DNA from 4 places in the Paenibacillus sp. B-A-8 genome. Region 2 is predicted to be linked to each of the others. Evidence: predicted binding sites of a transcription regulator. Region 2 holds the regulator's gene; each other region holds the start of a gene.

Region 1 (3,282 bases), 3.1 Mb from region 2:
CTGGTTATCGAATTATCTGTCCGAGTAAGACTAATAACCGAAGTAAAAACGTTTGAGGCGTAACATAAAAAGCCGATTAGGTGCCAGACCACGGGGTCTATACCTAATCGGCTTGTTTCTATGTAGACGTGACAAATAGAGAATTAGATGAATGGAAATTGGGGCGAAAACCAAATATTTCAAGTCGTTCCTCTGTTTTTATATCAAGATATTATTCAGGTTTTAGTGGGATTGTATTATGTATTGTATAATAGAACGACTGCCTGAGCAGGTATTTATAACATAAAACATAGGAGGATACATGTCCTGGAGCAAATTGAAGCAACAACTGGAGAGTTTTCTCTGTCCTGCGTTATACGGCAGGGTTGAATATCGCGCGAGCAGTTACCGTTATTTACCTGATAAATCAGGGGATTGTTATATTTCGGTAGATAAAAAGAACGTACTTAATATGAATGATAGAACTAGCTCAATTAGATGGTATCAGACGGAGCAGGAGATTAAGAATGATTCAGATCTTCTAATTCCTATCAACCATGAAGACATTGAAGCGGTTAGAAAAGATAGTAAGGGGATCATCCCGGAGGATCGTCTAATAGTCATTGCAAGAAGTAGAAAAATATCAGAAGTTGCAAAGGTGCTTTTGTCAGCACAGACATCATTAAGTAAATCGAACTTTATTGTTATAGCTACTAAGTATTTATCTATTTCCATAGAGGAGAGCTTAGAAAGCGACGATATCTTATTGAATATTCTAGCTTTAGTGGACAGACGAGTTGGGAAAAAGCGAATTTTAAACATGAGTGAGAAGATGAAGTTAAAGCATCCAATTGTGCAATATTTTTATGAACTAAGGCGTAGTACATTATAAATATAAATAACTTCATTGAATATTCAAGAAACACTCCCTACAAAAATCCCTAATTCTACGCGACTTCTTCCCGCCATAACAATAGCCATGATATTGAGAGGGATGTTCGCATATGGTGCATATGGAATCGGAGAGTGTCGCTCTACTGGTAAGGAAGGATACAGTGTTATGAGATCCTTATATTTATTGGACTTTACGGACAAGTATGAGAAAAAATCGTTGTTAAAGAGATGGCATCATTGCCGTCTCTTTTTTGTTTCTTTGGTCACTTTTTTAGCATTGCTCTGACTCTGGTTCCCGCTACGGCATCCTACGATCACAAGCATGAAAGAATGCACGGAAATTAACGTTGATGCTTATGTTTAACCCCTCTCTGCTCTGCTAGGTGACGGGAATCATAGACGTACTTACGTGAGGTTGCTACGATGTTCCATGGAAATTAAGTGAAAGTGATCACAAGAAATTACAGAAGGAGTTATTTATCGTGAAAAGAATCGTAACACTGAGCACCCGCAAACTGATGGATACCGCAAAACACGGCGGATGCGGCGCATGCCAGACATCTTGCCAGTCCGCTTGTAAAACTTCCTGCGGCGTAGCAAACCAGAAGTGTGAAAATGCAATGAACAGATAGGATTCGGAATGTTACCGCCCATTGCTCTGCTGATGGGCGGCTATTTTTAAGAAATGGATACTATCCCTAAAGGATGGCAAAGCCGTTTCTACTTGTGTGCAAAAGGAGCTTGATTAGTAAGTATGATTCATCAATATAAACTAAATGGATACAATATCGTGCTCGATACCTATAGTGGCTCGGTGCATGTTGTTGATGACCTAGCATATGAAATTATAGCGGATTATGAGAAAACTTCCCCCGAAAAAATCGTGACAACGCTGTTGGATAAATATAAAGATGATTCCAGCATTTCCGAGAGCGACATTCGAGAAACCATCGCGGATATCGAGGAACTTAAAAATGATGGACAGCTCTTTACAAAAGATGAGTATGAGAACCTCTCGCTTGATTTAAAAAAACGAAAAACTTATGTCAAAGCGCTCTGCCTCAATGTTGCGCATACCTGTAATCTGTCATGCGACTATTGCTTCGCTAGCCAGGGGAAATACAACGGAGATCGAGCGATCATGAGCTATGAGGTTGGACAAAAAGCTATCGATTACCTGCTTGAAAATTCGGGTCATCATCGTAATCTTGACATCGACTTTTTCGGCGGGGAACCGCTTTTGGCTTGGAAAGTGGTTAAACAGATCGTAGCTTATGCAAGAAGCAAAGAACAAGAATACAAAAAGAAGTTCCGCTTCACCTTCACGACGAACGGGATGCTGCTGAACGATGAGGTCACCGAGTTTTTAAATCAGGAAATGTACAATGTCGTATTAAGCCTGGATGGAAGAAAAGAGGTTCATGACCGGCTGCGCCAAACGGTTAACGGAAAAGGCAGCTACGATCATATTGTTCCGAAGTTCAAGGAATTCGTTCGTAAGCGCGGGGACCAAGAGTACTATGTTCGAGGAACTTACACTCGTAACAATGTCGATTTCACCAACGATATATTTCATATCGCAGACCTTGGTTTTGACAAAATCTCTATGGAACCAGTCATCTGTGATCCAAAGGAGCCCTATGCACTTACCGAGGAGGACTTGCCGGAGATATACAACCAGTACGAAATTCTCGCCAAGGAAATGATCGGTCGCGGTGAACAAGGCAAGGGGTTTACCTTTTATCACTACATGCTTGACCTCTCAGAAGGGCCTTGCATCCAGAAGAGAATCACTGGCTGTGGGTCAGGAACCGAATATCTTGCCGTCACCCCTTGGGGAGAGCTTTTTCCTTGCCACCAGTTCGTAGGGGATGAAGAGTATAGCATGGGGAACCTCTGGGATGGCATCACAAAACCTGAGCTGCAATGTCAATTCAAAGAGAGCAACTGCTACTCGAAGCCGGAATGCAAGGACTGCTGGGCTAAACTCTACTGCAGCGGCGGTTGTCCTGCCAATGCACTGCACGCGACGGGTTCTCTGGTCGGAACCTATGACTTCAGCTGTGACGTCTTCCGCAAAAGAGTCGAATGTTCCATGATGGTAAAGGTGGATGAATCCATTAGAGCGATGGAAGAACAACCTAACTAATTAAAATAATGGATCAATAAACCATAACCGAGAAATAGACACTTTTAAATAAAGTGCTCTTTCTCGGTTTTTCAGGCAATTCCCCTATTTCTTCTTCTACGTCGTTCCCCACATCTCTTACTTTTACCCTGGTTGTTCAATTGTTTTTTTAACTCGAATTTATTTGCTTTTTTATTACTTTCTCCGAAGCGGTGCGAAGGTCTTTCCCATGACGCGCATGCAGTCGTGCGTCATCCATCTGCTCCGTAACACAATCAAAT
Region 2 (3,282 bases):
CAAATCATGCGCCGCCTGTACAAACTTAACAAAGAAATCCGGCGGGCAAGTATATGGAGCGTGTGGCGAGATCATCGTTGTAATTCTACCGTCAGCCTTTCCATGCCAGTTCCGTGCAAAAGAAATCGCTTCCGCAAGCTTGTGATTCTGTACTTCCTCTGGACAAAGACCGATCACGCCTCTCATCAATACAGAACGGATACCTGACAATTCGACCACCTCAGCTACTCGATCCATATGATCATACATATCCAGGAAGGTTGTAGTGCCACCTTTCAGCATTTCCAGAACAGACAAGGAGGTTCCCCAGTACACATCTTCTCCGGTGAATTTCTCTTCCATCGGCCACATTTTTTCCTGAAGCCATACTTGAAGCGCTAAATCATCTCCATAACCACGAAGCAATGACATTGCGGCATGGCCGTGTGTGTTTACCAGACCAGGCATAAACAACAGACGACTGCCATCAACAACTTGCACACCTTCTTCCATCAAAGGCTCTTCTTTTCCTATGTAAGTGATCAAATCATCTTCAATAGTCATATATCCACTAAGAACAGGCTCATCCGTTCCCGGAATAAGAAAACGCCCGCCTTTGATAATCGTTTTACTACTCTTCATTTCCGCTTTCTTCCTTTCCGTCTTTCAAATAATAAGCAAGACTTTGCAAATCCGTTGTAAAATCGGCTGCATGAACCCGGATATTCGGTGGTGTTTTTAGAATCACTGGTGCAAAATTCAAAATCGCCTCAATGCCAGATTCAATAAGAATATCTGCTACATTCTGCGCTTCTGAGTCAGGTACAGTAATAATCCCAATTCGAATGCCTTGCTCACGAACTGTCTGACCTAGCTCCTCCATGGGTTGAACCGTAAGAGAGTTGATTTTCCGCCCTACCTTAGGTGCATAAGAGTCAAATATAGCGGTAATCTTCATAGTATCCTTCAGATAAGCATTATAATTAGATAACGCATGTCCAAGGTTACCGGCACCTACTAATGCCACATTCAGCTGTTGGTCCAGCTTCAAAATATGACGGATTTTCTCAATAAGATAAGTTACGTCATACCCGATACCTTTTCTACCGAAGTCTCCAAAATACGCTAAATCTTTACGGATTTGAGCGGGATTCAGATCAAGTTTTTGTCCTAACTCTTGCGAGGAAACGGTTAATATTTCACGTTTCTGAAGATCATTCAAGAAACGTAAGTATACAGGAAGTCTGCGAACAACGGCTTCTGATATTTTATCCGATTTCATAATTTACCTCCTAATTTAAGTACTATTCTGTTTGAATCCTATTAAAATTTCTGTACCTCGTCTCAATGAAGAGCGGTATTCTCTTATACCGCCCTTCATTGTGGAGTGATTAATTAAACAGAAGATGTCCTTCTTAAGAAACGCCTCCGTCTTCCAACCACTCTGCTATACGAGGAACCATTTGATCCGTAAGCATATGTTCCATTTTCGGGCCAGGCAACGAATAAAGGAAATACTTCCCATAATGAGATTCGATAACCCTAGTGTCATACACTATAACAATACCCCGATCCTGCGCTGTCCGTACCAGTCTTCCAAATCCTTGCTTGAAGCGGATAACTGCCTGAGGCACCGACAATTTCATAAACGGATTCTTCTTCTGGGCTTGTAATAACTCAGACTTCGCTTCGGCTAGAGGGTGATTAGGCGGTTGAAATGGAAGCCTCACGATGGCCAGGCATGTCAATGCCTCACCCGGAATATCTACTCCCTCCCAGAAGCTGCTAGTTCCAAGCAGAACTGAAGCAGCACTGTCCTGAAAGCGTCGAATCAGCTTACTGCGGCTTCCACCTTCCACGCCTTGACCTAGCACCATAATTTCTTGTGAGGCTAGAGCCTCTTTCAAAGGATCGTAAACTTGGCGCAGCATCTTGTAAGAAGTAAACAGAACAAGCATCCGTCCGCGTGTCGTAATTGCCGCTTCTGCTAGTGACTGTACGAGCGTATCGACAAATCGGGCATCGCCCACACTGCCCTTCACACTAGGGAAATCCCGTGGAATTACTAATAGTGCCTGCTCCCGATACTTAAAGGGAGATGGAAGGAGAGATGTCATTAGACGCCCCTCTTCCGCAGCTTCATTAAGTCCGAGATTATCAATCATAAACTGGAACGATTTATCGACAGAAAGCGTCGCCGAGGTTAACACAATACTTTTCTTTTTGTCGAAGAACAGCTCTTTAAGCTGGGTACTAACATCAACAGGGACGGCATATAGCTGTAGCGATTTGCTGCGATAATTTCCATTCGCCTCCAGCCAATATACTACATTCTCGTCGTTTAATCCCATAAAAAACCGTACTTGCTCACGTATAGAAGCTAAATCCTTAAATAAGCCGCTAATATCGGTTACTAAACTATCTGAAGAAGATTGACCTTCTTGATCACGCATCTCATTAAGCATTTTATCACCCTTACGGATAATTTCGCTTAATGTCAGATTCATAGTATTCTCCAAAGCAACCAATTCATCCCAATCTTTCGGTTTACGGGTAGGAAGTAACCGCATGACTAGCTGTCCAGCTTCTCCCGCCGCTGCATCGCTACGTTCCGGCAAGAGGCTAAATAGCTTGTCACTAAGTAGATCCCAGGTTTCTTTTACAGTAAGCAGATCTGGATAGATTCTATCGATAACTCCGCTCCATTCAGAAGCTTCCTCACTGCCTGATGACTGAAGCATTTGACGAAGCGTTGGGAGTTGGCCGTTACGACTATCCTTGTATAATCGGGATAGCGTGTGAGCCACCGTGAAATGCTTCATATGCATACCTAAATGCTTGCCAGCCACGTCCTCCAGATGGTGGGCCTCATCAATAACAAGATGTTCATAAGCCGGGAGTAGCTGGTGCCCAGCCTTAACATCTGCGAAAAGCTTAGAGTGGTTCGTAATAACCACGTCAGCAATACCTGCTTCATGTTTTGCCCGATGGTAATAACACTTGCGGAACCAAGGACAGGAGCGACCGAGACAAGAATCGGTATCGCTTGCTACCGTCTCCCAGAAATCTCCGCCACGACCGCTTAAATTGAGCTCTTCGTCATCCCCTGATTCACTTTGTGTCAGCCAAACGATCATCTGAGCCGCAGTAAGTGCATCTTCTCTTGGACTTATAAAGTCTTTTTTATTAATTTTATGTTCAAACTTACGAAGACACAAATAATGCCCTCTACCTTTAAAAATCGCAGCTTTAAATGGAAACGGAACTACCTGCGTTAACAAAGGAATATCACGCTCACGCAAT
Region 3 (3,282 bases), 1.9 Mb from region 2:
TAATGTGGGACAAGTAACGAATATTACTGGCTTCCTTCATCAAGGTTGCTGGTAATCCTTTTAGCGGAGTAGAGCTTGCACCAACGATGGCCACACCGTCTTTACGGCCTAAGCTCGCAAGAGTACCTGAGTTGATCGGACTAAAGGATTCAAAAGATTTGTCCTTCAAGTACGCATAAAGATTGTAACCGATCAATTCACCCATTTGCCAAGCGATTTGTGCAGTAGGTGGATATGGACGACCATCCTCAGCAAAGACTACGGCGCTGTCACCAGCAACGAATACGTCTTTGTGTGAGGTGGATTGCAGGAATTCATTTACCGTTGCACGACCACGGTTCACTTCAAGACCGGACTCACCAATCAGTGGATTTCCTTGTACGCCGCCCGTCCATACAAATGTGTTAGCAACAATTTTTTGACCGTCTTTCAAGTCAATTACATTATCTGCTACATTCGTCACAGGTAGACCTGTCAAGAATTGTACACCACGTTTTTCTAAGCTTGCCACTGCGCGTTCGATCAGTGCATCTGGCAATACCGGAAGAATCTTAGGACCTGCTTCAACCAGCATCAGTTTAATTTCTTTAGGATCCACACCATATTTCTTAGTGAGTGTTGGCAACACATCAGCGATTTCACCAACCAGTTCAACACCTGTTAAGCCACCGCCGCCGATTAGAATGCTTGCATCCGCTGGATTTTTAGACTTTGCATATTCACGGATACGTTCGTCAATGTGACGATGAATTCTGTTAGCATCCGCTGCAGATTTCAAGACCATGCTGTATTGCTCAAGACCTGGAATGCCAAAATAAGCTGTTGTGCTTCCAAGACCCACAACCAAAGCATCGTAGGATAATGTCACACCATCAGATAGTGTAATTTGTTTGTTCTCAACAGAAAAAGAATTAACTTTTGCAATTTTCAGGTCGATATCTTTACCTGCAAAAAGCTTAGCTAGCGGCATAGCAACAGCACCTTCTGCAACACTACCCGCTGCAAGACGATGCAATTCTGTAATAATTTGATGAGTAGGATATTGATTAACGACTGTAATTTTAGCTTCGTCTTTCTTTAGGTACTTGCGTACAGTTAAGGCGCTTAGTAAACCACCATAACCTGCTCCTAGAATGACAATATGTTTAGACATGATGTTTCCTCCGTCCTTACGAATGAGATATAAAAAATATTATTTCTGCTGACTGCGTTCGCCGGCAACTTGAAGATAAGCATTTACAAAACGGAAAAGCTTTTGTGCTTGTGGATCTTTCATCATCTTCATTAGACCAAATACACCGATCACATCGCTACTTTCATTCGCACGATCTTGCGCTTCGATCACTGTAGCTGCCATATTCTTCGCAGAATGCACCACAGGTTCAGCAAGCTCTTTAATTGCACTTACCGTATCACTTTTCAAGACTTCATCCGCAGCGACAGTTTGAACAAAGTCATATGACTTTGTGAGCACGCCGACAAGCTCTGTTAATTTTGGCAACTGTTCTACTAAGACAGTTAACGATTCCTGAACTTCAGGCTTCAATAGCTGCTCAAGAACATTCATTTGTTCTTGAGTAACAGCTAATTTTGGTGATTCTTGTTCAGGGGTTGTTTGAGTGATTGTTTCTGACATATCCGAATCTCCTCTGCAAATAAGCTTTGCTGCTTAATAGTAATAAAAAATAATAACTTTTAACGCCATATTTCTATTATAGCACTTATCAAGTTATAAATGTCACAAAGTTTTTGAATTTTTCTAAAGTTTTGTGATTTTTATTACATTAAAATCGATTGATTAAAATTTTCGATATTATTTATATACGCTTAGGTGATTAAATACTTATTGTGTAAATTCATTTAATTTCATCTCCGACTTCAATAAAGCGTTCACCATATCCTGATTCTTCATTGTTGGAAGCAACCTAAAGTAAAGAGAACGAAGGAAATTCTTTGTATTCACACGAGCAACATACTTGTTGCGACTTCTTGGCCACCCACCACATTGCTCCAAGCTGCTGACCCAGTCGACAATTGACTGCTGCGGAAGTAAATGATGATCTATGATTGTAGCTACAATCGTAGCCATCCGCTCATCTTCTTCATCGCTAAATATGTACTGATGATCGTTGTAAAGCATTCTTTGGATGACTGCCAGAACCTCTTCCCTGATTGCAGCATCACTCTCCAAGCACAATACCAGTTCATCCAAGGCATCTGCACCATGCGCTGCAGCGTGTGCCCAGCCTTCTTCTTGCATAAATCCTCGTAAATCTTGTTCTTCCTCATAATATCTAATCAGAGCTTCCTTCACATTTGTAAACTCAGCGCTATCTAAAAAAGCCTTTTCCCTATGCCGCTGAAGAATAAGTGCAACGACCAGCACAGAAAACGTTCTTGTGAACACAGCCTGATCCTCTTTGCTGCCAATGTGATAGAACAAATGCTGCTCGTCAAGGAGAATCAAGAGAAGTTCACGAAGCTCTGCATCACTAAACCATTTTTTCTCGTTCATCCATTTGTAGAAGGTGGAATAGATCAAATCATCTCGCAGCTCTGGCTGTGGATCTCCTATGTACTCAAGCATCAGCTTCACATAATCCCTTATTTTCTCTCCACTTCTAAGCTCATAATCGTTCTCTTCAATTCTTTGCAGGTCTATGATCAACTGCTCTCTAATATCGTTCAACATTCCCACCCTTTCATTAATAAAAGCATTTTTCATATCTTAATATCCTAATTTACATCCTAATATTTTACAACATAGTATTTATTCTTCATACACTCCAAGTACTTAGAAGACTTAAGCTACACGAAGTGAGAATTTAATCATTGACGAAAATAATTAACTGTGCTATTTTGAGTTAGTAACAAATAGTTAGTTTATTTATAAATGTCACTTGTTTATAATTAAAAAGCAAATACATACACATATGGAGGAATAACTCATGAGCACTTTTACAGATTTGATTGAATCCCGTAGGTCTGCGATGAATTTTGTTGAAGGGGTGAAGATCCCTCAGAATGAACTAGAGGAGATGTTCTCTTACGCCAGATTGGCACCATCAGCTTATAATCTTCAACATACAAACTATAAAGTCGTTTCTGATGAGAATTTAAAAGAAGAGATTCGTAAGGCAGCTTACGGTCAATATAAAATACACTCTTCCTCAGCGGTAATTGTGGTACTCGGAGATAAGAATGCTTATCTGAAGGCTCCAGAAATTTACGGAGGGCTCAAAGCTTTAGGGGCGATGAGCCAAGAGGATTATGATGCAGAGA
Region 4 (3,282 bases), 3.1 Mb from region 2:
GGATGACTTCGCCTTTTTCATTCAATACGCGAGTCTTCTCGTCGATCACCAATCCGCCCATTGTATGGTGAACGGATGGTACAGCTTTTTCGATGTAGTAAGGGCCTTTTTCAAGAGATTTTAATCCACCGCGATGTTTGAAATCAAGGTCTTTACCTGTTTTCGCATAATCATTTACTTTATTAATTGTTTCTTTCAAATTGTTCACGTCAATTTTGAAGAAATCAGCCGCCTCTTCAATCGTATCGGCTTTAAAGAGCAAGCCTTGTTTAACGAGTTGATCGTATTCGTCTTGATGAACTTCGATCGTTTTACCGATATCCTCAATGCCTTGATTCCATAATTGATACGTATATCCGCCCGTTTGGGCAAGGATTGCTTTAGAAATAACGTCACGACGTTCTAATTCCTCAACGAAGCGCTTGCCTTCTTGGTTAATCAGGATCGCACCATCGAAGCGGGAGTCTGCAACCAGGGAAATAACACCTGTCTCAGGATTACAGATTGGATACGTTTGAATATTCTCCATGTTTGTCAGCTTGGCGCCAATCGTTTCTGCCATAACGATACCGTCACCTGTAGATCCTGGTGTGTCGGTAGACATATATTTTTCATCCATTTTAGGATTATACTTTTTACGCATCTCTACATTGGATCCAAAACCACCGGTAGCGATGATGACGCCTTTGTTCGCATGGAATGTGATCTTGTCGCCAGTACCCGAAGTCGCAGTTACACCGGTCACTTTGCCGCTTTCGTCCTTGAGCAAGGTTTCAGCTTTCATATTCGTTTTGATCGTGATTCGGTCAGCGTCTGTTTTGGCTTTTAACTTGGTAATTAATTCAGCACCTGTATGACCTACAGGAATCAACGCACGTTTTCTGGAATGGCCTCCAAATTGGAACAGATGATCAGGTAAGAACTCTACCTTGATTTCATCGCGCAGCCATTCGGCAGATGCTAGTGCATTGTCGGCAAGAATACGAACCATCTTAGGATCCCCGAGGTTGTCTCCGCCTTTCATCGTATCATCATAGAACAGGTCAGCCGTGTCATCAGTGATGCCAAGAGCACGTTCAACCCAGTTGTCAGGCGCATTCATCTCACCACCGGAGATCAATGTGTTGCCGCCAACAGTTGGCATTTTCTCGAGCAGAACTACATTAGCTCCAGCGCTGTTCGCTTCGATAGCCGCACTAAAGCCAGCACCCCCGGCACCGATGACGACAACATCATAGGTTTGCTCGGCTTCTTCTTTATCTTTGCTTCCACTGACTGCAGCGCCAGCGACAAGAGTAAGTCCAGACTTCGTAATTGCATCTTGAATGGCTTCGAGATATCCTTTGCTTGTAGCCGTAGATCCGCTAATGGCATCAACTTTTGCGCTGTTAGTTGACATGACATCTTGCTTGAGCTGCGTATAAACAGGCTCTGCAAGTACTTCGTTTTCCTTGTGCTCTGTTACTTTAATGTCAGTGATCTTGTTATCTAATAAGGAAACTTGTACTTTAATATCGCCATGTTTACCTTGCCCAACTCCTTCAAAGACTTGAACTCCGTTTGCATCTGCAGCCGGTGCTGCCTCTTTACCGCCGCAGGCAGCAAGCGTGAACATAAGACTGAGGACTAGTAGAATAGATAACAGCTTTTTCGTGTGAGTTCGCATAATATCTCCTTCATTCTGTTATGAATTGGTTACATACACTAGGGAGAGGAAGATTTGCTAGGCAAATCATTCATCTCTAGCCTAGACATGAATGTTATTTCATGTGAAAATATGCACAAGATCTATTATAGATTTAGTACAGCATTATGTATTTGCACAGATTAGCGTTTTTTTGTCTTTTTCGGGCATGTAAGAAACGGATATTGTGAAGGGCTATGATTACAATGAAAACAATTCACTTAAAAATTACGTTAATCGCAGGAAGCTGCTTCTTGCTGCTGTTCATTGCATTACTTGTAACAATATATTTGGAGATGAACCATACGGTTGTCCCTTTGAATAAGAACTTAACGCAGCAAGTGGTTACTGCACGCAGCGACCAGATCGATTATTGGTTTAATCAGCGCATCGGTGAGATAGACATGCTTGCTTCTCTAGCTTCGGACCATCATTGGACACGAGATGAATTGCTGCAAGAGATCGATAAGTTCGAGGCGAAAAAGCAAGTAGAGTACGAATCCATACGCGTGGTGGATATTCACGGAAATTCCTGGTCAGCAAGGGACAAGCCTTTTTCGATACTAAACCGACCCTACTATCGAAAACTACTGCTACATTCAGATTCCAATTATGTGGTGAGCAATCCGATCGTATCCAAAGCGAATGCAGCTGAAATCGTCGTCATTCTCTATCGTGTGAATCCATCGGTGAATGATGAGGTAGCTTATATTGCCGCAGCTGTCTCCGTCAAGAAGATGAAGGAGATTGCTCAAGATGTAATGCTATATGACCAGTCAGGCCAGCTTATCATCGATTGCAGAGAGCTGGGTGAAGGGGATGGAGCGGATGATACAGCAGATAAGAAGAACATGAGTGTATTTGAGGCTCCAATTCAAAATGTGGAAGGCTGGAAGCTAGTACTCGAAGTACCGAATTCAAGTCTATCGCTAGCGGTGATCAAAACTCAGCGGACTGCATTGCTGGTAGGCGTTCTTATCGGTAGTGCGTTTATCGTCTTTCTGATGCTGCTTGCTTCTTCCATTATTCGTCCAATTCAGTCGCTTCGCCAGGTAATGGAAAATGTGCAGAACGGCAACCAAACCATACGAGCAGATGTTACGCGCTCGGATGAGATCGGCGATCTTGGGCGAAGCTTCAATGACATGCTTGTTCAATTATACGCTGTGGAACAGGAGCGAAAGGAGATGGAACTCAGACTGATTCATGAGCAGATCAAGCCGCACTTTTTATACAACACATTGGATACGATCCAGTGGATGGCAACGGAACATGGAGCAGACAATGTGGTGGAGATAGTGGAAGCGCTTAGCGCGTATTTCCGATTAGGGCTTGGCACAGGCAGTCCCTACATTCTGCTTGATCAGGAGTTGTACCATGTCGAGAGTTATCTTCATATTCAAGGCGTGCGATATGAGGAGATTCTGGACTACGAGCTTCGATATGATGAAAAGCTTGCTCAGTGCCAAGTCGTTCGCTTCATGCTGCAGCCGTTGGTGGAAAATGCGATTTATCACGGGATTAAGCCACTTAGGGATCAAAAGTGCAAAATTTCGATCACAGCATATAAACAGGTCGATTATTTGGTCATTAAGGTT

What was found. Region 2 encodes Rex, which represses fermentation and respiration genes when NADH is low (regulators of the CRP and FNR family bind a similar motif). Its sites were predicted from a motif close to TTGTGAAATATTTCACAA; they were not measured.
Region 1: a site for Rex is predicted at 1,313-1,330, ahead of scfA (six-cysteine ranthipeptide SCIFF). Genes of this name have one in related genera too.
Region 3: a site for Rex is predicted at 1,768-1,785, ahead of ACN6MV_RS11845 (DUF1641 domain-containing protein). Genes of this name have one in related genera too.
Region 4: a site for Rex is predicted at 1,768-1,785, ahead of ACN6MV_RS03745 (flavocytochrome c). Genes of this name have one in related genera too.

Annotation. Positions count from the first base shown of each region.
Region 1 covers NZ_CP183882.1:822,413-825,694, forward strand. The annotation lists gene ACN6MV_RS03765 (hypothetical protein) at 302-871, shown strand; gene scfA (six-cysteine ranthipeptide SCIFF) at 1,356-1,505, shown strand; gene scfB (thioether cross-link-forming SCIFF peptide maturase) at 1,628-3,022, shown strand; partial or broken gene ACN6MV_RS03780 (transposase) at 3,222-3,282, shown strand, end outside.
Region 2 covers NZ_CP183882.1:4,654,622-4,657,903, forward strand. The annotation lists gene ACN6MV_RS20890 (amidohydrolase) at 1-621, opposite strand, end outside; gene ACN6MV_RS20895 (redox-sensing transcriptional repressor Rex) at 611-1,261, opposite strand; gene dinG (ATP-dependent DNA helicase DinG) at 1,395-3,282, opposite strand, start outside.
Region 3 covers NZ_CP183882.1:2,756,315-2,759,596, reverse strand. The annotation lists gene ACN6MV_RS11850 (NAD(P)/FAD-dependent oxidoreductase) at 1-1,153, opposite strand, end outside; gene ACN6MV_RS11845 (DUF1641 domain-containing protein) at 1,193-1,636, opposite strand; gene ACN6MV_RS11840 (DUF2785 domain-containing protein) at 1,844-2,689, opposite strand; gene ACN6MV_RS11835 (nitroreductase family protein) at 2,949-3,282, shown strand, end outside.
Region 4 covers NZ_CP183882.1:814,653-817,934, forward strand. The annotation lists gene ACN6MV_RS03745 (flavocytochrome c) at 1-1,666, opposite strand, end outside; gene ACN6MV_RS03750 (sensor histidine kinase) at 1,891-3,282, shown strand, end outside.